Regions from separate parts of the Nocardia sp. NPDC058633 genome, predicted to be linked through region 1. Evidence: riboswitches for the same ligand, from Rfam matches in the RefSeq annotation. Region 1 holds a riboswitch; the other holds the start of a gene.

The links. A riboswitch is a leader RNA that binds a small molecule or an ion and turns the genes downstream of it on or off. The one in region 1 is predicted to bind glycine.
Region 2: it holds a riboswitch for glycine, as region 1 does, so the genes downstream of both, gcvP (aminomethyl-transferring glycine dehydrogenase) here and gcvP (aminomethyl-transferring glycine dehydrogenase) in region 1, are expected to answer to the same signal.

The regions. Positions count from the first base shown of each region.
Region 1 covers NZ_JBHXRA010000018.1:84,136-94,624, reverse strand. The annotation lists gene ACFWUR_RS23355 (crotonase/enoyl-CoA hydratase family protein) at 1-132, shown strand, start outside; gene ACFWUR_RS23350 (DUF2254 domain-containing protein) at 228-1,649, opposite strand; gene ACFWUR_RS23345 (TetR/AcrR family transcriptional regulator) at 2,115-2,756, shown strand; glycine riboswitch at 2,868-2,958, shown strand; gene gcvP (aminomethyl-transferring glycine dehydrogenase) at 3,122-6,034, shown strand; gene gcvT (glycine cleavage system aminomethyltransferase GcvT) at 6,031-7,143, shown strand; gene gcvH (glycine cleavage system protein GcvH) at 7,182-7,586, shown strand; gene glyA (serine hydroxymethyltransferase) at 7,583-8,851, shown strand; gene ACFWUR_RS23320 (L-serine ammonia-lyase) at 8,856-10,238, shown strand; gene ACFWUR_RS23315 (pyridoxamine 5'-phosphate oxidase family protein) at 10,256-10,489, opposite strand, start outside.
Region 2 covers NZ_JBHXRA010000008.1:24,516-35,004, forward strand. The annotation lists gene ACFWUR_RS11905 (non-ribosomal peptide synthase/polyketide synthase) at 1-982, opposite strand, end outside; gene gcvP (aminomethyl-transferring glycine dehydrogenase) at 1,860-4,670, opposite strand; glycine riboswitch at 4,829-4,928, opposite strand; gene ACFWUR_RS11915 (MerR family transcriptional regulator) at 5,004-5,561, opposite strand; gene ACFWUR_RS11920 (bifunctional nuclease family protein) at 5,758-6,231, opposite strand; gene ACFWUR_RS11925 (MerR family transcriptional regulator) at 6,471-7,256, opposite strand; gene ACFWUR_RS11930 (FHA domain-containing protein) at 7,327-7,812, opposite strand; gene gcvH (glycine cleavage system protein GcvH) at 7,991-8,389, opposite strand; gene ACFWUR_RS11940 (CDP-alcohol phosphatidyltransferase family protein) at 8,432-9,067, opposite strand; gene ACFWUR_RS11945 (DUF2252 domain-containing protein) at 9,189-10,489, shown strand, end outside.

The sequences.
Region 1 (10,489 bases):
GACGGTATCTCGCGCCACACCAGGGAGGGCTATGCCTTCCAATTGCGTGCCGCCACTGTCGGTTTCCGGGAAGCGGTCCGTGAACGCGACGAACCTTACGGCGACTACAAACGCGCCCAGTTCGACCGCTGACCTACGCAACGGTTGTCGGCTGAACGCGAGCATGTCGCGCACCGCGACCGAGCCTGAGCCCGGCGGGAGCGGGAGGCGGCAAACGTCCGGTAACCTCACAGTTGCCGCTGCGCCGCCTGTGCCAGCTGCCTCAGATGGTCGCGTTCGGTCGAGTCGAAATCTTGGGCCTGACCGATCCTCTCGATGCGGGCGAGTTGGTCACCGATCGCTCGCCGAATCACCGGGTCGCGCGCAACAGACAAAAGCTCACTCAGCATCGTTATCAAGCTGGCAAGGATCGTTGGATCATGAGCACCGTATCGTTTGGGTTGCGTGCAGACGAGGTCGAGCAAATCCTGGAAATCTGGATAGGCCGAATACAGGCGAGCGGTGCCGCTGTCGTCGTAAAAAGTCTTCGGCCCCAGCTGGTATCGCAGGAGGTCACACAAAACCACGGTCGCCGAGTGGATACCATGGCTCGCGGTCGAGGGGTCATTGATACTCGGAGACAACGCGCGGATGATTACGTCGGTCAACTGCTGCAACCCGTATCCGATATCTTGCGTAGCCGTGCGTTCTGCACCGTAGCTCAACGCTCGAGAAACCTCGTCGTCGAGACGTTCGACGGATTCTGCAGTGAAGGTACCGGTCCCCGCGGGCCAACAGTACGCCACGACGGTGCGGGCAACGACTGGATCACCGGTACGGCAGCGCACGAACAACACCGCGTCCGCTTCGATCGCGGCAGCTAGCAGTACCTCTTCGTCGACTTCGACGAGATATCCCGACGCCCGGGCCTCAATTCCTGTTCGCTGCCGAGGTATTGTCGGAGCGCCGATGGATTGATCGTCCTCGCCGCACGGCTCCAGAAGGTGACGGGCGTTGTCCATGGATTCGGACGCGACGTGGTCGAGCATTGTCTCTATTCGAATCTGCCGCACCAGGTGGCCGAGAAATACGACCAATCCCAACACGCTGACCATGGCGAGGACATACGCCACTGTCACCGAGATCTGTGGGACGAACTCGACACCGCCGTCGTCGCCACTGCGGACCCCGCGCAGGACGGTGAGTGCGTATGCGAACGTCGCGAGAAACAAGGCCAGGGTGCGCTGGACAAACCGGTCGGAGGAAAAGGAACGCAACAACCTGGGTGAATACTGGCTGCTGGCCAACTGCATCGTGACCAGTGTCAGCGAAAACGTCAGAGAGGTCACCGTGATGAGCGAGGTCGCGATGGTGCCGAGCACTTCTCGCGCAGCATCCGCACCGCCCCCGAACAAGTACTCGGTGAGGGACTCGGGAAGGCGACCGTTCAGCCGACTGTCCAGTGCGGGAAGGGCTATGCCGGCAAGGATCGCTGCGACCACTCCCACCAGGGGCACCGGCCACAACCGGGCGCGAAGTACCTCAGCGATGAATCCACGGCGGCGCTTGACCGTCGCTACGGCCGCGCGACTACGTTTGCCCCTTCCACTGCCCACACTGCGCTCCCGCCATTCGAGGCAACACCGGCGAATTTCATACTGAAAGACCATATCGGCCAGTCACCTACGGAATATCGACCACAGTCGATATTCGCATGCCGAGCGCTGTTCCCCGCAGGGAAATGCGCAAGAGCACCGCAGTCGTTATGGGCGATCGGCGACTTGCACATGCCCCCGGCGACGACGTCGATGCCGATACCAGCACTGTCGGTGATCGCTCACGTGAGCTTTCGGTAGACAGCGCGCAGCAACGGTCCGACCAGCGCGCGGGGTGCACGGGGCGGCGACGCAGCGGTCCGACCGCGGCGCGTCCGGGGTGATCGATCTGCACGACCATGACCGACCCTTCGCGCGATCCCGCTCGCGCCCAGTTGCCACCGGCCCGCGATGGCGGTCGCCCTCTTGGAACCGATGGGGGCAAAAGCTACAGTAAATGTAGCTACAGTATGCGTATTATTTGCCGAGGCGCTGCCCGATGTCAAGCAGTCCTGCGATACGGAGAGGTGGTCAGCGACCATGGCCGAACGACGAAACCGCGCTTACGCACCGCGAATGGCGCCGGAGCAGCGGCGCGAACAGCTGCTCGACGCCGTCTTGCGTGTCATCGTCGACCACGGTGTCCACAAGGTGTCCATCGACACCGTGGCGCGGGCGGCCGACGTCAGCCGCCCGGTCATCTACGGCCTGTTCACCGATTCCGACCAACTGCTGCGCGCCTCACTCGACCGAGAGGAGACCGCGGCACTGGCACAGATGGCGCGGGCAGTGCCTGTCGCCGGCACAGGTGATCCGGCCGCGGCGATATCGGAAAGCCTCGAACACTTCCTCACCGCTGTACTGGCCGCGCCCGACCGCTGGCGAGCCGTCTTCCTCATCGCCGACGCCAGCACCCCCGCCTTCCGCGACCGATTCGACCGCGGAAGGCAGGCCTTCATCGCCGCACTCACCACGTTCGTCCGGGAATCCTGCCCACCGGACCGACTGCCCACCCTCGATGTCGAACTCACCGCCCGCACCCTGTACGCGCTGTTCCGGGAAGCAGGTCGCCTCGTGCTCGCCGACCCAGAAGCCTTCCCACCACAGCGCATTCGCGACTACGCCGACACCCTCGTCCCAGCCCTGCCTGCCTTTCGCGCGGATTCGGCAGCACGAACGTAATTCGCTGCGGGACAAGGCTGTACGGCAGCCCGCTCATCGGCCGTGTGGGCTACGGGAGACAAACCGGCGGCGCGTGTGTACTGTTTGGCCAACCACAACTGAAGACGCCGTTGACGCGCAGCGGGAGAACCTCCTTTTCGGAGGCGCCGTAGGAGCAAGCCCTCCCCAGGAATCTCTCAGGCCCCAGTACCGCAGCGCAGAGGCAACTCTGGAGAAAGAATCGGCCGCACGGTCGGTACTTACCGAAGGTGAAGAGCGCGCCGCGCACGCGGTACGCCCAAACTCTCAGGTTTCAGGACAGAGCGGGGAGGTCCCCTTTGTCGATGTCCGGCGCGTGCCGGACTCTACGAAACCGGAGTCTCCTCATGTCCGCGCAGTCCCCTCTCACGCTGTCTGGCGTGCCTTTCACCAGCGATTTTCCGTCACGCCATATCGGTCCAGACGCTGCGGCCACCCAGCGCATGCTCAGCGCGCTCGGGTACGACACGCTCGATCAGCTCATCGACGCCGCGGTCCCCGACCGGATTCGCAGTTCACAGCCCCTGGATCTGCCCGTGGCGCGGAGCGAGCAGCAGGTGCTCGCCGACCTTCGGGCTCTCTCGGAGCGCAACGAGACCCGCGTGCAGATGATCGGCCTCGGCTACTCCGACACCATCACCCCCGCGGTCCTGCGCCGCAACATGCTCGAATCGCCTGCCTGGTACACGGCGTACACCCCCTATCAGCCGGAGATCTCCCAGGGCCGGCTGGAGGCGCTGCTGACGTTTCAGACCGTCATCGAGGACCTGACCGCCCTGCCCTTGGCCGGCGCATCGCTGCTGGACGAGGCCACCGCGGTGATGGAGGCGGTCCTGCTGATGCGGCGCGCGAACAAGACGAAAGCCCGCACCAACCGGGTCGTCGTCGACTCCGACTGCCTGCCGCAGACGCTGGCCGTCGTCCTGGGTCGAGCGAAGGCGGTGGGCATCGACGTCGTGGTCACCGACTTCTCCGACGGACTCCCCGACGATGACCTGTTCGGTGTCGTGTTCCAGGCTCCCGGCGCGAGCGGGGCGGTGCGCGAGCTGGCCCCACTCATCGCGGCCGCCAAGGAGCGCGGTGCGCTCACGACGGTCGCGGCCGACCTGCTGTCGTTGACGCTGCTGACCCCGCCCGGGGAGCAGGGGGCCGACATCGCGGTGGGGTCCGCCCAGCGTTTCGGTGTGCCGCTCTTCTTCGGTGGGCCGCACGCCGGCTACATGGCGGTGCGCAGCGGACTCGAGCGGATGCTTCCCGGTCGGCTCGTCGGGGTGTCTGTCGACATCGACGGCAAGCCCGCCTACCGACTCGCGCTGCAGACCCGCGAACAGCACATCCGGCGCGACAAGGCGACCAGCAACATCTGCACGGCGCAGGCACTGCTCGCCAACGTCGCCGCGATGTACGCCGCCTATCACGGCCCGGAAGGTTTGCGCGCCATAGCGACTCGGGTGCACGGACACGCGACCGCGATCGCGGGCGGTCTGCGCGCGGCCGGGCACTCGGTAGTCCACGACAGCTTCTTCGACACCGTGCTGGTACGCGTTGCGGCCGGGGCGCGCGAGATCGTGGATCGCGCCGACCGCGACGGCATCAACCTGAGGCAGGTCGACGCGGACCACGTCGCGATCGCCTGCGACGAGTGCACCACCGACGAGATCGTGGGCCGTGTCCTGTCCGCGTTCGACGCCGGAGTCCAGGCAAGCACGGTCTCGGGATTGCCGCGGTCTCTGCTGCGAACGTCGGACTATTTGCGGCACAACGTGTTCCACGAGCACCGCTCCGAGACAGCGATGCTGCGCTTCCTGCGGTCGCTGTCGGACAAGGACCTCGCTCTCGACCGCACCATGATCCCGCTGGGATCGTGCACGATGAAGCTCAACTCGGCGGTCGAGATGGAGCCGATCAGCTGGCCCGGGTTCGCGTCGATCCACCCGTTCGCCCCGGTCGAGCAGACCGGCGGCTACCTGCAGCTCGTCGACGAGCTCGAGCGGTGGCTGAGCGAGATCACCGGCTACGACCGAGTCTCGCTGCAGCCCAACGCCGGATCCCAGGGCGAGCTCGCCGGTCTGCTGGCCATCAAGGGCTACCACGACAGCCTCGGGCAACTCGGCCGCGACATCTGTCTCATCCCGCAATCCGCGCACGGCACCAACGCGGCGTCCGCGGTGCTGGCAGGCATGCGGGTGGTGGTGGTCGCGACGGCGGACAACGGCAACATCGACCTCGACGATCTACGCGCCAAGATCGCCGCCCATCGGGGCGCGCTCGCCGCGATCATGCTCACCTACCCCTCCACGCACGGGGTGTACGAGAACGACGTGCGGACGGTGTGCGATCTCGTGCACGAGGCAGGCGGCCAGGTGTACGTCGACGGCGCCAACCTCAACGCTCTCGTCGGACTGGCCCAGCCAGGGAAGTTCGGGGGCGACGTGTCACACCTGAACCTGCACAAGACCTTCTGCATCCCGCACGGCGGCGGCGGTCCGGGTGTGGGTCCGGTCGCGGTGCGCGAACACCTGGCGCCATACCTGCCAGGTAACCCGCTCGGCGGCGACCAGCTCGGCGCCCCGGTGTCGGCTGCGAACTACGGGTCCGCCGGAATCCTGCCGATCACCTGGGCCTACATCGCACTGATGGGCCCGCAGGGATTGACGGAGGCCACCAGGGCTGCGGTGCTCGCGGCCAACTACGTCGCGAAGGCGCTCGACGCGCACTTCCCCGTCCTGTACACCGGGCCCGCCGGTTTGGTGGCGCACGAGTGCATCCTCGACCTGCGCCCGATCACGACGGCGACCGGCGTGACCGCCGAGGACGTGGCAAAGCGATTGATCGACTACGGTTTTCACGCACCCACCCTGTCTTTCCCCGTCAACGGCACGCTGATGGTGGAGCCGACCGAATCCGAGGATCTGGCCGAGCTCGACCGCTTCGTCGAGGCGATGATCTCGATCCGCCGCGAGATCGATCTGGTCGGCGCGGGCGTCTGGCCGCTCGAGCGCAGCCCGCTCCGTCAGGCCCCGCACACCGCGGAACAGGTCACCGCGGACGACTGGGATCTGCCCTACCCGCGACACCTCGCCGCCTACCCCGTCGCGTCGCTGCGCGGTGCCAAGTACTGGCCTCCGGTGCGCCGCATCGACGGCGTCCACGGCGACCGTAACCTCGTCTGCTCGTGCCCCGCCCCCGAGGCCTTCGACAACACCACCGACAACAACACTCCAGCCATCGCCGAGACGCCCGCGGAGGCCTTCGCATGACCATCACCACGACGCCCGCATCCCCTCTGCTCGGCGAACACCGCACGCTCGGCGCACAGTTCACCGACTTCGCCGGCTACCAGATGCCACTGAAATACGACAGCGAACTCGCCGAACACCACGCGGTCCGCACAACCGCCGGACTGTTCGACCTCTCGCACATGGGTGAGATCGAGGTGAGCGGACCCGAGTCGGGCGCGATGCTGGATTACGCCCTGGTCGGCGAACTCTCGAAGATCGGTGTGGGCCGGGCCAAGTACTCGCTGCTCTGCAACACCGATGGCGGAGTCGTCGACGACCTCGTCGTCTACCGGCTCGCCGACGAGCACTTCCTCGTAGTCGCCAACGCCGCGAACACCGCGGCGGTGTCCCGTGAACTGGCGGCACGCGTCGAGGGATTCTCCGCCACAGTTCACGACCGATCCTCGGAAACCGCGCTGATCGCGATCCAGGGACCCGCCGCCCAGGACATCGTGCAGTCCCTCGCTCCCCTTCAGCAGGAGAAGGTGGCGGAGTTGAGGTATTACGCGGTCACACCCGCGGCGGTCGCCGGCATCGACGTTCTCCTCGCCCGCACCGGATATACCGGAGAGGACGGCTTCGAGCTGTATGTGCCCAACGACCAGTCCGTGCGGTTGTGGCGCGCCCTGCTCGACGCCACTGTGGCCCGAGGCGGTGTCCCCGCGGGCCTCGCCTGCCGCGACACGCTGCGGCTCGAGGCCGGAATGGCGCTGTACGGCCACGAACTGACCCTGGCCACGAACCCGTACGAGGCCGGGCTCGGCAGGGTGGTCCGGCTGAACAAGGATTTCGTCGGCCGCGACGCGCTGCAGACATTGTCGGATCGAGCCCCGCAGCGGGTGCTCGTCGGCATCGCCGGCACCGGCCGCCGGGCCGCTCGCGCCGATTACACGCTGTTCGACGCGGCCGGGGACTCGCCGATCGGCATCGTCACGTCGGGCGCGCTGTCGCCGACGCTCGGGCATCCGGTCGCACTGGCATTCGTGGACGTGGCCTTCCGCGAACCCGGCACCGAACTGACGGTCGATATCCGTGGCAAGAAGGAACCGTTCGTGGTCACCCCTTCGCCGTTCTACCGCCGCTCCTGAACATCCCCGCTCACGCCAGCCTTGGAAGAGGTACCACCATGTCTTCAGCGACTTTCCCCGACGACCGCAGCTACACCGACGACCACGAGTGGGTCTCGATCGCGCCGGGCGCCACGCTGCCCGACGAGCCCGTCCGCGTCGGCATCACCTCACTCGCCGTCGACTCGCTCGGCGAGCTCGTTTTCATCGATCTGCCGGAGGTCGGCGCGACCATCGTCGTCGGCGAACCCTGCGGCGAGGTCGAATCCACGAAAACCGTCTCCGAGTTGTACCCGCCGGTGAGCGGCCGGGTCACGCTGATCAACACCGCCGCCGTCGAGGACCCTGGCTTGGTCACGTCCGACCCCTACGGCGAGGGCTGGCTGTTCGCGGTCCAGCCCTCCGCTGTCGGGGATCTGCTCACCGCGGCCGAATACGCCGAGAAGACCGGAGCGCAGGCATGAGCATTCTGGACCGCGACCTCGCGGACTTCGATCCGGAGGTCGCCGCACTGATCGGCAAGGAACTCGAGCGTCAGCGCGTCGGCCTCGAGATGATCGCCTCGGAGAATCACGCGCCGCTCGCGGTGATGCAGGCGCAGGGTTCGGTGCTGACCAACAAGTACGCCGAGGGGTACCCCGGGCGGCGCTACTACGGCGGGTGCGAGCATGTCGACTCCATCGAGCAGCTCGCCATCGATCGCGTCAAGGCGCTGTTCGCCGCCGAATACGCCAACGTGCAACCGCATTCCGGTGCCACCGCGAACGCGGCGGTGATGCACGCGCTGATCAAGCCGGGTGACACGATCCTCGGGCTGGCCCTCGCCGACGGCGGCCACCTCACCCACGGCATGCGCCTGAACTTCTCGGGCAAGCTCTACAACGTGGCGGCCTACGGGGTGTCCGAGCACGACCACCTCATCGACATGGACAAGGTGGCCGCGGCGGCCCGCGAGCATCGGCCGCAGCTGATCATCGCCGGCTGGTCGGCGTACCCGCGCCAGTTGGACTTCGCCGAATTCCGGCGGATCGCCGACGAGGTCGGCGCCTATCTGATGGTCGACATGGCCCACTTCGCCGGCCTGGTCGCCACCGGATTGCACCCCTCGCCCGTACCGCACGCGCATGTCGTGACGTCGACGACGCACAAGACCCTCGGCGGACCCCGTGGCGGAATCATTCTGACCAACGACGCGGCCATCGCGAAGAAGATCAACTCCGCCGTTTTCCCCGGCCAGCAGGGTGGACCGCTCGAACACGTGATCGCCGGTAAGGCAACCGCTTTCAAGATGGCCGCCGAACCGGAGTTCGCCGATCGCCAGGAACGCTGTCTCGCCGGGGCGAAGGTGCTCGCCGAGCGGCTCAGCCGCCCCGACGTCAAGGGGGCCGGAATCAGCGTCCTCACCGGCGGCACGGATGTGCACCTCGTCCTCGTCGACCTGCGCGATGCCGGAATCGACGGTCAGCAGGCCGAGAACCGGCTCGACGCGATCGGCATCACCGTCAACCGCAACGCCGTTCCGTTCGATCCGCGGCCGCCGATGGTGACCTCCGGCCTGCGCATCGGCACTCCGGCACTCGCGGCACGTGGTTTCGGCCCGGACGACTTCGCCGCGGTCGCCGACCTGATCGCCCAGGCCCTCGTCGCGCCACCCGACGCGGACCCGTCCGGGTTGGCCGCCCAGGTCCGGGCGCTGGCGGACAAGTACCCGCTCTACCCCGGCCTGTAATCCCATGGCCATCAGTGTGTTCGACCTGTTCTCGATCGGTATCGGGCCCTCGAGCTCGCATACTGTCGGGCCGATGCGGGCGGCGGGACTGTTCGTCGACGACCTCGCCGCCGTCGGCCTGCTCGAGGACGTCGCCGGTGTCCGAGTCGATCTGTACGGATCGCTCGCGGCCACCGGCGCGGGCCACGGCACGATGGCGGCGATCCTCCTCGGACTCGAGGGGTACCGACCCGAGACCATCGCCACCGAGGAGATGGAGACGCGGCTGACCGAGATGCGGGTGAGTCGGCGGATTCGCCTGGCCGGGACGACGGATATTCCGCTCGCCGAGGACGAGATGGTGCTGCATCCGTTGACGGCGCTGGACTTCCACCCCAACGGCATGGCTCTCACCGCCATCGGTGTAGACGGTCGTGAACTGCGTACCGAGACCTATTACTCGATCGGCGGCGGGTTCGTCGTCACCGGCGCCGAACCGAAGGTGCCCGTCGGAGTCGTCGAGAACGCGTTGTCGTTCGGGTCCGCTCGTGAACTACTCGACCTCTCCGAGCGCTACGGGCTCACCATCGGCGAGATCATGCTCGAACACGAACGCACCCTGCGGCCCGAGCCGGAGATCCGGGCACGACTGCTCCACATTCGAGACGTGATGGTCGAGTGCAGGCAACGTGGGATCAGCCGGGAGGGCTACCTGCCCGGCGCACTGCGGGTGCGCCGGCGCGCCCGCGACTGGTACGAGCGGCTGAACCTCGAAGATCCCGACCGCGATCCCGGCTTCGCCGAGGACTGGGTGAACCTGGTGGCTCTGGCCGTCAACGAGGAGAACGCCTCCGGCGGCAGGATCGTCACCGCTCCCACCAACGGCGCCGCCGGCATCATTCCGGCGGTGCTGCACTACGCGCTGCACTACACCCCCACCGGAAAGTCCGATCCGGACGGCACGGCGGTGCGGTTCCTCCTGACGGCGGGAGCCATCGGTTCCCTGTACAAGGAACGAGCCTCGATCTCCGGCGCCGAGGTGGGCTGCCAGGGTGAGGTGGGATCCGCCGCGTCCATGGCCGCCGCCGGACTCGCCGAAATCCTCGGCGGTAGCGCTGAACAGGTGGAGAACGCGGCCGAGATCGCGATGGAGCACAGTCTCGGCCTGACGTGTGATCCCATCGGGGGTCTGGTGCAGATCCCCTGCATCGAACGCAACGCCATCTCGGCGGGCAAGGCGATCAACGCCGCCCGGATGGCACTGCGCGGCGACGGCACCCACCGCGTCAGCCTGGACGAGGTGATCGAGACAATGCGGTCCACCGGCGTCGACATGAGCTCCAAGTACAAGGAAACCTCCACCGGCGGCCTCGCCGTCAACGTGGCGGTGAACCTCGTCGAATGCTGAAGTGCCGAGCCGGCCGCTCAGCGCCTCCGGGTGACCTTTACACCGGTGCCGGGATGCCAGTGCTGAATGACTAGCAGCTCTGTGGCCGCGTCGACGTAGGTGAGAACCGCGCCGGTGAGGTCGAGCCGGAAGTCGTGGACACCCGGGGGCGATCCGAAGGCTGCCTGTGCCGGTCCGGTGATCTCGACTGCGACGCCCATGACCTTGGCGTCGCCGTCGCCGTCGCCGTCGCCGGGATGGGAGTGGATGGC
Region 2 (10,489 bases), on a different contig from region 1:
GGCGCAACGCCGAGACCAGCTCGCCGATCGAGGCCTTCACCAGCTGTGCCACCGTGGTCGCGTCGTCGACCGCGAACCGGATCGGCACCATATTGGCCAGCATCGCGGCGGCACTGCGCAGCTTGACGGTGACCCGCGCACTCATCGGGACCGAGAGCACGACCTCGTCGGCCCCCGTCATTCGCGTGAAGAACGCCGCGAACGCCGCGACAACGACCTGCGCGGCCGACGCGTCGAGTTCGGCCGAGCGGCGATCGAGCAGCGCGCACAGCTCGGGCGGAAGTTCGCGCGCCGCAACCTCGTCCACGGCTCCCGCGCGCGCCGACCGGCCGGAAAGCCCGGCGGGGGCGGGTAGATCCGCGACCTTGTCCAGCCAATACCGGCGATCGGCCTCGAAGCGCGCACCTTCCCGATAGGCCTGCTCTTGCGCGGCGATATCTCGCAGGCGAGCGGCGGTCAGCCGAGAGGGCGGCCGGTCTTCCGACAGCGCGTTGTAGTGCTCGGCGACCCTGCCCACCACGTTGAACGCGCCGTACCCGTCGATGACGAGATGGTGCGCACGCGCGTACCACAGGTGCAGGTCGTCGCCGATCCTGATCAGTCGGCAGACCGCGAGTTGGTCGCGGGTGATATCGACCGGTCGGGTGTAGTCGCGACGCATCCACTCCAGCGCCGCCGCCATCGGATCGCGGCGTGTGCCGAAGTCGAGCACGAGTTCGTTGAACGTGATGCCGCGATCGACGACCTGGTAGGGACGTCCTTGCACCTCGACCACCCGCACCATGAGCGACTCGGTCTCCTCGGCCGCCTCGTGCACCGCCCTGTTGAACAGGGCCACATCGATCCGCCCCGCGATCTCGACGTACTGCGCGATATTGGCCGCCGATCCGCTGTGCGCGCTATCCGCGAACCACATGCCGTATTGCGCGGCGGAAAGCGGAATAAGATCCCGATTACCAGCACAGCTTTCGACAGACTCCATGATTACCCGACCCCTCGCATGGCTATCGACCTAGCACAGACTCCAAGTACGAAAATCTGCGCGCTTTCATACCCCGCATATCAACGTGTACCACTACCACCGTTGAATGTGGATCCATTACCGCCGAACAGCCATACGTATTCCCCTTGCCGTATCAAGGACAGATGGGGATCCCGGTAGACACCGATCCGGCATTCCGCGAGGTGCGGTACCCAGTCGATTCAGATCCGAAACCCACTACCGACATTAGCCTGACAGCAAATAATTAGCATCCGATTTAGAGGAAACACCATAGTAACAATTCAGGTCACATGAACTATGAATTCAGACATTCCACGCAAAACCACTTTTCGACAACAGTCCAGGTAGAAGCGCTGCGGTCGATGATCCACCACCGGCGGAGGCACACGGCCATCATCCGGGGTCTGGTGATACAGATGCACCATTCTGCACATCCCCAGCGTAACTAGCAATTTTCGGCACGAATTCGCCGAGAATGATTGATCGACCGAAGCCGATCGATCACATCCGCGTCGTCAGTCGACGTATGACGGGCCCAAGAAAGCAATCCGGAAACCGGATTCGTCTCGAACATTCCGACGTCGCGCGTGTCGTCGGAGGAAAAACCGATTCTGCCCCCAACAATATTCGGGGCTTGACTTATCTGGGAATACTTCTTGTCCGTATAGACATACTGGGCATTCCCTGAACAGGCTGAAACAAGACGTTCAGTTTGCAACACGCCGACAGTTCAGCCGATGAGAATTCACTGTCGGCAATCTTGCCGCGACCGCGGCATCAGCCGATCGTGCACACTCGCATCGACAGCAACGGGCCCCGCCGACAATCTCGGCGGGGCCCGTGGCGGGCAGACCGGTCAGTCCTCGTACGCATCCAGCGGCGGGCACGAGCACACCAGATTGCGGTCGCCGAACGCACCGTCGATGCGCCGCACCGACGGCCACACCTTCGGGCGGGTATGGCCGATCCCACGCGGGTACACCGCGGTCTCACGGCTGTAGGGGTGGTCCCACTCCGCGACCAGACTGGCCGCGGTGTGGGGTGCGCCGCGCAGCGGGTTGTCGGTCACCGGCCACACCCCGGCGGCGACCTGGTCGATCTCGCCACGGATGGCGATCATGGCGGCGATGAACTCGTCGATCTCTTCGAGGTTTTCGCTCTCGGTGGGCTCCACCATCAGGGTGCCCGCCACCGGGAAGCTCATGGTCGGCGCGTGGAAACCGTAGTCGGCCAGTCGTTTTGCCACGTCGTCGACAGTGACGCCGGTCTGTTTGGTGATCTCGCGCAGATCGAGGATGCACTCGTGGGCGACCATGCCGTTCTCGCCGGTGTAGAGCACCGGGAAGTAGGCATCGAGGCGGCGGGCGATGTAGTTGGCCGACGCGATCGCGGTCAGGGTCGCCGCCCGCAGGCCCTCGGCGCCCATCATCCGGATGTAGGCCCAGGTGATCGGCAGGATCGACGCGGAGCCGTAATTGGCCGCCGACACCGCGTGCGAACCGGCTTCGAGGGGATTACCGGGCAGGTACTGCGCCAGGTGCGCACCCACCGCGACCGGGCCCACTCCCGGACCGCCACCGCCGTGCGGGATGCAAAAGGTCTTGTGCAGGTTCAGGTGGCTCACATCGCCACCGAATCGGCCCGGACGGGCGAGGCCGACCAGGGCATTGAGGTTCGCCCCGTCGACGTACACCTGGCCGCCCGCATCGTGCACGAGCGCGCACAACTCGGCGACCTCGTGTTCATAGACGCCGTGGGTGGACGGGTAGGTGATCATGATGCAGGCCAGCCGCTCGGCGTGGTCGGCGATCTTGGCGCGCAGGTCGTCGAGGTCGACGTCGCCGTTCGCGCGGCATTTCACCACCTCCACGCGCATGCCCACCATCGCCGCCGAGGCCGCGTTGGTGCCGTGCGCGCTGGAGGGGATGAGGCAGGTGTCGCGGTGGTCGTCGCCGCGATCGAGGTGGTAGCGACGGATCGCGAGCAGGCCCGCGTACTCGCCCTGGCTACCCGCGTTGGGCTGCAGGCTCACCGCGTCGTAGCCGGTGATCTCGGCCAGCCACCGCTCGAGGTCGGCGACCAGTGCGCGGATGCCCGGGGAGTCCTCCGTCGGCGCGAAGGGGTGCAGGCGGGCGAAACCGGGCCAGGTGATGGGCTCCATCTCCGCGGTCGCGTTGAGCTTCATCGTGCAGGAACCGAGCGGAATCATGCTGCGGTCGAGGGCGATGTCCTTGTCCGAGAGCGCGCGCAGGTAGCGCAGCATGGCGGTCTCGGTGTGGTGGCGGGTGAAAGCCGGGTGGGTGAGGTACTCCGAGGTGCGCGTCTCGATCACGACGAGCTCGGTGCCCGCGCCCGCGTCGGGCGTCGACGCGGTGCCGAAGGATTCGACGACGGCGGCGACGTGCGCGTCGGTGGTGGCCTCGTCACACGCGATCGCGACATGATCGGCGTCGACCAGGCGCAGGTTGATGCCCTTCGACTTCGCCTTGGCGACAACGGCTTCCGCACCGCCGGGCACCTGGGCGAGCACCGTGTCGAAGAAGGCGCCGTGCACCACTGCCCCACCGAGACCGGTCGCGACAGCCGCAGCGTGCTCGTGCACCCGGCGCGCGATGGCACGAAGACCGTTGGCACCGTGGTAGCTCGCGTACATGGCGGCGACGATGGCCAGCAGCACCTGGGCGGTGCAGATGTTGGAGGTGGCCTTCTCGCGGCGGATGTGCTGCTCACGAGTCTGCAGCGCCAGGCGGTAGGCGGGCGTGCCGTCGGCATCGACGGAGACACCGACCAGGCGACCGGGCAGCTGACGAGCGAACGCCGTGCGCACGGCGAGGTAGCCGGCGTGCGGGCCACCGAAGCCCATCGGCACACCGAAGCGCTGGGTGGTGCCGAAGCACACATCGGCGCCTTGCTCACCGGGCGGGGTGATCAGCGTCAACGCGAGCAGATCGGCGCCGGCGGCGACCAGCGCGCCACGCTCGTGGGCGGCGGCGAACAACGGGGTCCAGTCGACGATGCGGCCCGACGCGCCCGGGGTCTGCACGATCACGCCGAAGAACTCACCCTCGGGCAGCTCCCCGGTCGACAGGTCGGCCTCGACGATCTCGATGCCGAGCGGCTCGGCCCTGGTGCCGATGATGGTTTTGGTCTGCGGGAACAGGTCGGTGTCGAGGAGCAGCCGGTTCGACTTGGATTTGCCCGCGCGGCGCAGCAGCGTCATCGCCTCGGCCGCGGCGGTGGCCTCGTCGAGCATGGAGGCATTCGCGACGTCCATGCCGGTCAGGTCCGACACCATGGTCTGGAAGTTGAGCAGCGCCTCGAGGCGGCCCTGGCTGATCTCGGGCTGGTACGGGGTGTAGGCGGTGTACCAGGCGGGGTTCTCGAGCAGGTTGCGCACCAGCACCGGCGGGGTGAGGGTGTCGTAGTAACCCAGGCCGATCATCGAGGTGGCGACGGTGTTCGCTTGCGCCAGCGCGGCCAGTTCCTCGAGCACCTCGTGCTCGGAGGCGGGCGCGGGCAGGGCGCCGAGGCCGGACTCGTCGAGGATCGTGGCGGGCAGCGCCGTGGTCGCGAGTGCGTCGACGGACTCCACGCCGATGGTCGCGAGGATCCGGGCGAGTTCGTCGGAATCGGGTCCGATGTGGCGGTCGGCGAACGAACGGGTCACGGCAGCTCCAGGTCGGGCGGGTCGACCTCGTGGTCGACGGGTACCAGCCCTCCCCCTCTGTCTGTGCGCCTGAGAGATTCGGAAACACGATCTTCGAGAGACCGTGCTCCTTTCCCCGTGGGCGGGCAGCCGGATGCCACCGCTTTCCAGAGGCGTCGAATCACCGTGCGGTCCCTGTTGCCTGAGAGATTGACGGGGAGGTGCTGCTCCTTCGGCGCCCGGATTCATACGAACCAAGGACTCTCCCGCACGGCGGCGACGCGCTACCGAGTCTAGATGCAGCAAACCCCCGGTCGCGCCACCAGGGGCACGCCGGGGGTGTAGCTCTCGTCACTAACCGGTTTTTCGGTTCTCCCTCACCTTGCGGCGGAAGGACAGTTCGTCCTCGGGGCGGTCGGTGATCGCGGTGGCCCGTTCTGCCGGGAAATCGGCGATCGCGCCGGTCAGTTCCCGCATCGCGCCACCGACGGCGATGCCGAAAACGCCCTGGCCACCCTGCAGTAAATCGACGACTTCCTCGGGCGAGGTGCACTCGTAGACCGAGGTGCCGTCGGAGAACAACGTGATCCCGGCCAGGTCGCCCACGCCACGACTGCGCAGGTGATCGACGGCGATCCGGATGTTCTGTAAAGAGATGCCCGCGTCCAGCAGCCGCTTCACGATCTTGAGGACAAGGATGTCCTTGAACGAGTAGAGCCGCTGGCTGCCCGACCCGGCCGCACCACGGATCGACGGCACGACCAGCCCGGTGCGGGCCCAGTAGTCGAGCTGCCGATAAGTGATCCCTGCGACCTGACACGCGCTCGGCACCCGGTAGCCGACCAGATCGTCCGGAACCGAGTCGTCCGGGAACAAGCCAGGCTGTACGACATCCTGCGTTTGTTCTTCCACTGATCGCTCCTTCTGCCGACGTTCTCGGGTCGGAGTCACGACGGATGTTGCCCGACTTTCGAGGTTACTCCTGCCATTGTCGGACCTGCGGTGTTGTCACACCAAGCACCAAACGCCGCGATTCCCTGGACCTCTACTTAAGGCTGAGCCTTTTGGCGGCTGGCGCCGCCGGGTTCTCGGCCTGGAAGCCTCGATCTCAACTGTCGGTTGCCTTGAAGTCGTCGGGTGAGACCGACTCCAGGAACTCCTTGAACTTCTCCACCTCGTCTTCGCGTTCGTCGGGCATCACCAGTCCCGCCTCGGCGAGCACCGGTTCCTCGGCGTAGATCGGGCACCCCACGCGCAGGGCGATCGCCACCGAGTCCGAAGGCCGCGCCGAGACCCGCAGGTCGCCGTCGAAGACCAGGTCGGCGTAGAAGGTGCCCTCCTGCAGGTCCACGATCCGCACTTCCTTGAGCGTGTGCCCAAGGTCGGTGATCAGAATCTTGATCAGATCGTGAGTGAGCGGACGGATCGGGGTGACCCCCTCCTGCTCGAGCACGATCGCGGTGGCCTCGGCCTGCCCGATCCAGATCGGCAGATACCGCTCCCCCGATGCCTCCCGCAGCAACAGCACGGGCTGGTTCTGTGGTTGCTCGACACGGATGCCGATCACGCGCATCTCGCTCATGCCTGCACCTCGCCGGCGCTCGGCTCCGCCATGACCGAGTACTCGGCTGTGATCACCGATCGCTCGCTACGCTCGCTCATGAGTTCGTCCTGCCTCCCATACTCGGCCGCCGGCCGGCACGACAGCTGCACAGCTCGCCGTATCACTGAGTCTAGGCGAATTCTGGGGCGCGCAACGGCGACGTTCGAGCCGAAATCGGTGTGTAGCCGGGGTGATACCTGATCACCCCGATGGGTGTGTCAGCCGCCGAGGGCCGTGCGCACCGCGGCTTTCACCAGTGCGGCGTGCAGGTTCAACGACAGTGCCGCGAGTTCGCGGACGGTCTCCTCCGCGCGTGCGCGCGCGTCGGCATCGCGACTCTTCGCGATGGGCGCGGCGATCTGCGCGATCAGTGCGGCCTCGCGATCGGCGGCCAGTTTGAAGGCGCGCAGATGCCGGGCTTCCAGGCCGAATTCGGCCATCGCTTTCGCCGCGTGCGCGAGCGTCACCGCGTCGGCCTCGAAGAACCCCCCGACGCCGGGGACGATGAGCCCCGCGCGCAGCAGATCGTCGAGGAAACGATCATCGATATCGGCCTTGGCCAGCAGATCTGCCCTGGTGAGCCGCACACCGACGTCGACACGCAGTTCCTCGGACGTGATCTCCCCGGGAACGATGCCGAGACGGCGTGGCCCGGCCCTGCCCGGCCCGGCGTCGGCGTCCGCGGAGCCGGACAGACCGTGTGCGGCTTCCGCGGACCCGTGGTGGGAGTGCGCGCGGGCGCGCGCTTCGCGCACGCCCAACGTCGCCGCACCACTGTCGATCGCTTCCAACTGCTCCTTGATCACCTTCAACGGCAAGTACTGATCGCGTTGCGCGGTCAATACGAAGCGCAGCCGGTCGTAGTCGGACACCGAGAACCGCCGGTATCCCGACGGTGTTCGTTCCGGCCGGATCAGGCCCTCGGATTCGAGGAACCGGATCTTGGAGATGGTGATGTCGGGAAAATCTGGTCGCAGCAGGTCGAGTACGGAGCCGATCGACATCCCTCCGCGCGCCCACTGCGCCGCCCCTGTCACAGCACTGTGCCCTTCACGGCCACCAGTACCGTTGGGGTCATCGCGACCCCGCGCCCGACGCCGACTCGTTCGCCTGTGCGCGCGGACCGGTCAGGAAGACCAGCCGGAACTTGCCGATCTGGACCTCGTCGCCGTTCTGCAGCTCCGAGGAGTCCACCGGCTCCCGGTTGACGTAGGTGCCGTTGAGGCTGCCCACGTCGACGACCTGGAACGAATCGTCGTCCTGACGGAACTCGGCATGCCGCCGGCTGACAGTGACGTCGTCGAGAAAGATGTCACTGTCGGGATGACGGCCGGCCGAAGTGGTCGGCTGATCCAGCAGGAAACGCGAGCCCGCGTTCGGGCCACGCTTGACCACCAAGAGGGCCGCACCGGCCGGCAGGCCCTCGACGCCCTGAACCGGCTGTTCGCCGGTCGGCTCTGCGGAGCGCGACGCGTCGACCTCGTTGAGGAAGTCCGCGCGGAAGACCGACGTCGTCTCGGCCGCGGTTTCCCCGTAACCCGGGTCCCTGTTCTCGCTCACCGTTTCTCTCCTCCTCGAACCTGATTATCCATGCAAGCAGGTGCTGTATTCGGCGACACGACCGGCGCGATCACATCGCCAGGAAAAGATCCCGGCGTCGATTCCCCGACGTATCCGCTGTGGCTTTGACCGTACCCTGCCGAGGCGTGCCCGTGCAGGGAGAACTGTGAAGGCTGAGTCAGCCCCCGATAACTCCTTGGTAACCCGCCGCATCCAGCAGTTCACCGAGTGCGGAATCCAGGGTTGCCTCGTCGTCGAATGCGAGCTCGAACAACCAGCCCGCGTCGTAGGGATCGGTGTTGAGCGTCTCCGGTGACTGCACCAGATCTTCGTTCACCGCAACGACTTTGCCGTTGAGCGGAGCGTAGATGTCGGACACGCTCTTGGTCGACTCGACCTCGGCGATGCTGTCACCGACGGTCACATCCTTGTCGACATCGGGCAGCTGAACGAACACGACGTCACCCAGCTGTGACTGTGCGTAGTCGGTGATGCCGACACGGACCGCCGTGGGGCTGGTCCGCCGCACCCATTCGTGCTCTTCGGTGTAGCGCAGATCCTCAGGGGTCCGGGTCACAGGACGTCCTTTCTTCGTCGACGTTGCACGCAACAGTATCGACTAGCTCCCACGGTGCGGCACAGGCGGTATCGATCGCGCGACCGCGACCGCGAGTCCCGCGTAGAGCAACCCCGTCCACACGTAGAGTGCCGTACCCCAGATCAGCAGCGCCCAGCCGAAGGCCCACCCGAAACTCGCGCCCGCCCAGTCCATCTCCCCGGTCAGCATCCACGGCAGAGCCGACATCAGCGCGAAAGTGGCCGCTTTGCCCAGGTAGATCACCTCCGGCGCGGGCAGGTCGCGCCGTTTGTACACCGACAAGGTCGCGGTGAGCACCAGATCGCGTGCGATCAAGATCACTGCCAGCCACCACGGCAGCAGGCCGCGCACGACGAAGGCCACCAGGGTCGTCACCAGATACAGCCGGTCGACGAGAGGATCGAGCAACGCGCCCAGCCGTGAGGACTGATCGAGCAGTCTGGCGAGTTTGCCGTCGAGGAAATCGGTGAAGCCGCTGGCGATCAGCAAAGCGAAAGCCCAGCCGTCGGCATGCCGGACCAGCAGCAGCCACAGGAAGACGGGAATGCCGATCAGCCGCACGACGCTCAGCGCGTTCGGCACGGTCAGGATGCGGTCGCTGAACACGCCACCGGTTTCGGTGTCGTGCGTGCCCGGCGTTCCTGATTCGGTTGCCACGCCCCTGCTTACCGCACCGACCCCGTCCGGCGCCATCCGGCCACGCCGAAACGCCGTCAAGTCCGCTGTGTGTCGAGCGTGGCGCCGCCCGCCGTGCCGCGACCGGCTAACCTGGGCAATCGTGTCCGACAGTGGTATCGATCTGCGCTCCTACGTCTCCGCCGAGGACGCCCGCGAACGCGGCCGCGCCGCCCGGCAACGGGTGCCCGTCACCGAACGGGACCGCGCCGCGCAGAGCCCCGAGCGGCCGACGGTGCGCGAGTTCATCGATATCAGCAACCGGGGCCGGATCGAGCGCCTGCTTCCGCTGCGGATCGGCCGGATGATCGCCTCACCGTTCACCTTCTTCCGCGGTGCCGCGGGCCTGATGGCGGCCGACCTCGCCGCCGGACCGGACAGCGGCCTTCCCGCCCAGATCTGTGGTGACGCCCACGCGGCCAACTTCGGCCTCTACGGCACCCAGCGCGGCGAAATCGTGATGGATATCAACGACTTCGACGAAACGGTGATGGGCCCGTGGGAGTGGGACCTGGAACGACTCGCGGCGAGCCTGGTGCTGGCCGGGCGCGAGAGCAGCGTGGGCGAGGACGAGTGCCTGCGCGCCGCCCGTGACGCCGCTCGTTCCTACCGCCACACGGTGGCCGAGCTCGCCGACATGCCGTTCATGCAGTCCTGGACCGCCTTGCCCGACGAGTCGATTCTGACCAGTGCCAAGGCCGAGGACCTTCTCGACGATTTCAAGAAGGCCGCGAAGAAGGCCCGCAAGAACAACAGTGCCAAAGTGGTGGCCAAGTGGACCGAGCATCTCGACGATCACGAGACCGATATCCGCAAGCGCCGATTCGTCAGTGACCCGCCGGTGCTGACCTCGGTCGACGCGCCGGTGGCGGAAGCGGTGATCGACGGCTTGGAACGCTACGCGAGCACCATCCGGGAATCCCGGCGCAATCTGCTCACCCGATTCGCGGTCTCCGATGTCGCGTTCCGCATCGTCGGCACCGGCAGTGTCGGCCTGCACAGCTATGTGGCGCTGTTGCACGGTAACGACGGCGAGGCGGTGGTGCTGCAGGTCAAGCAGGCGCGCCCGTCCGCGCTCACCCCGTTCGTGCCGCCGACGGCACCTCGTCACGAGGGCGAACGGATCGTGGCAGGCGCGCGGACCGTGCAGTCCGAAACCGACATCCTGCTCGGCTGGACGACCATCGAGCTCGACGAATCGCTGCCGTTCATCGTGCGTCAGTTCCGTAACCTCAAGGGCAGTATCGACCCGGCGGGGCTGTCGGCCGACGATCTGGACGACTACGGCCGACTCGCCGGTGCGCTGCTGGCCCGCGCGCACGCGCGCTCGCTCGACCCGCGCGCGCTGGCGGGCTATCTGGAAACCGACGACGACGATGACGACCGATTCGAGGTATCGGTGGC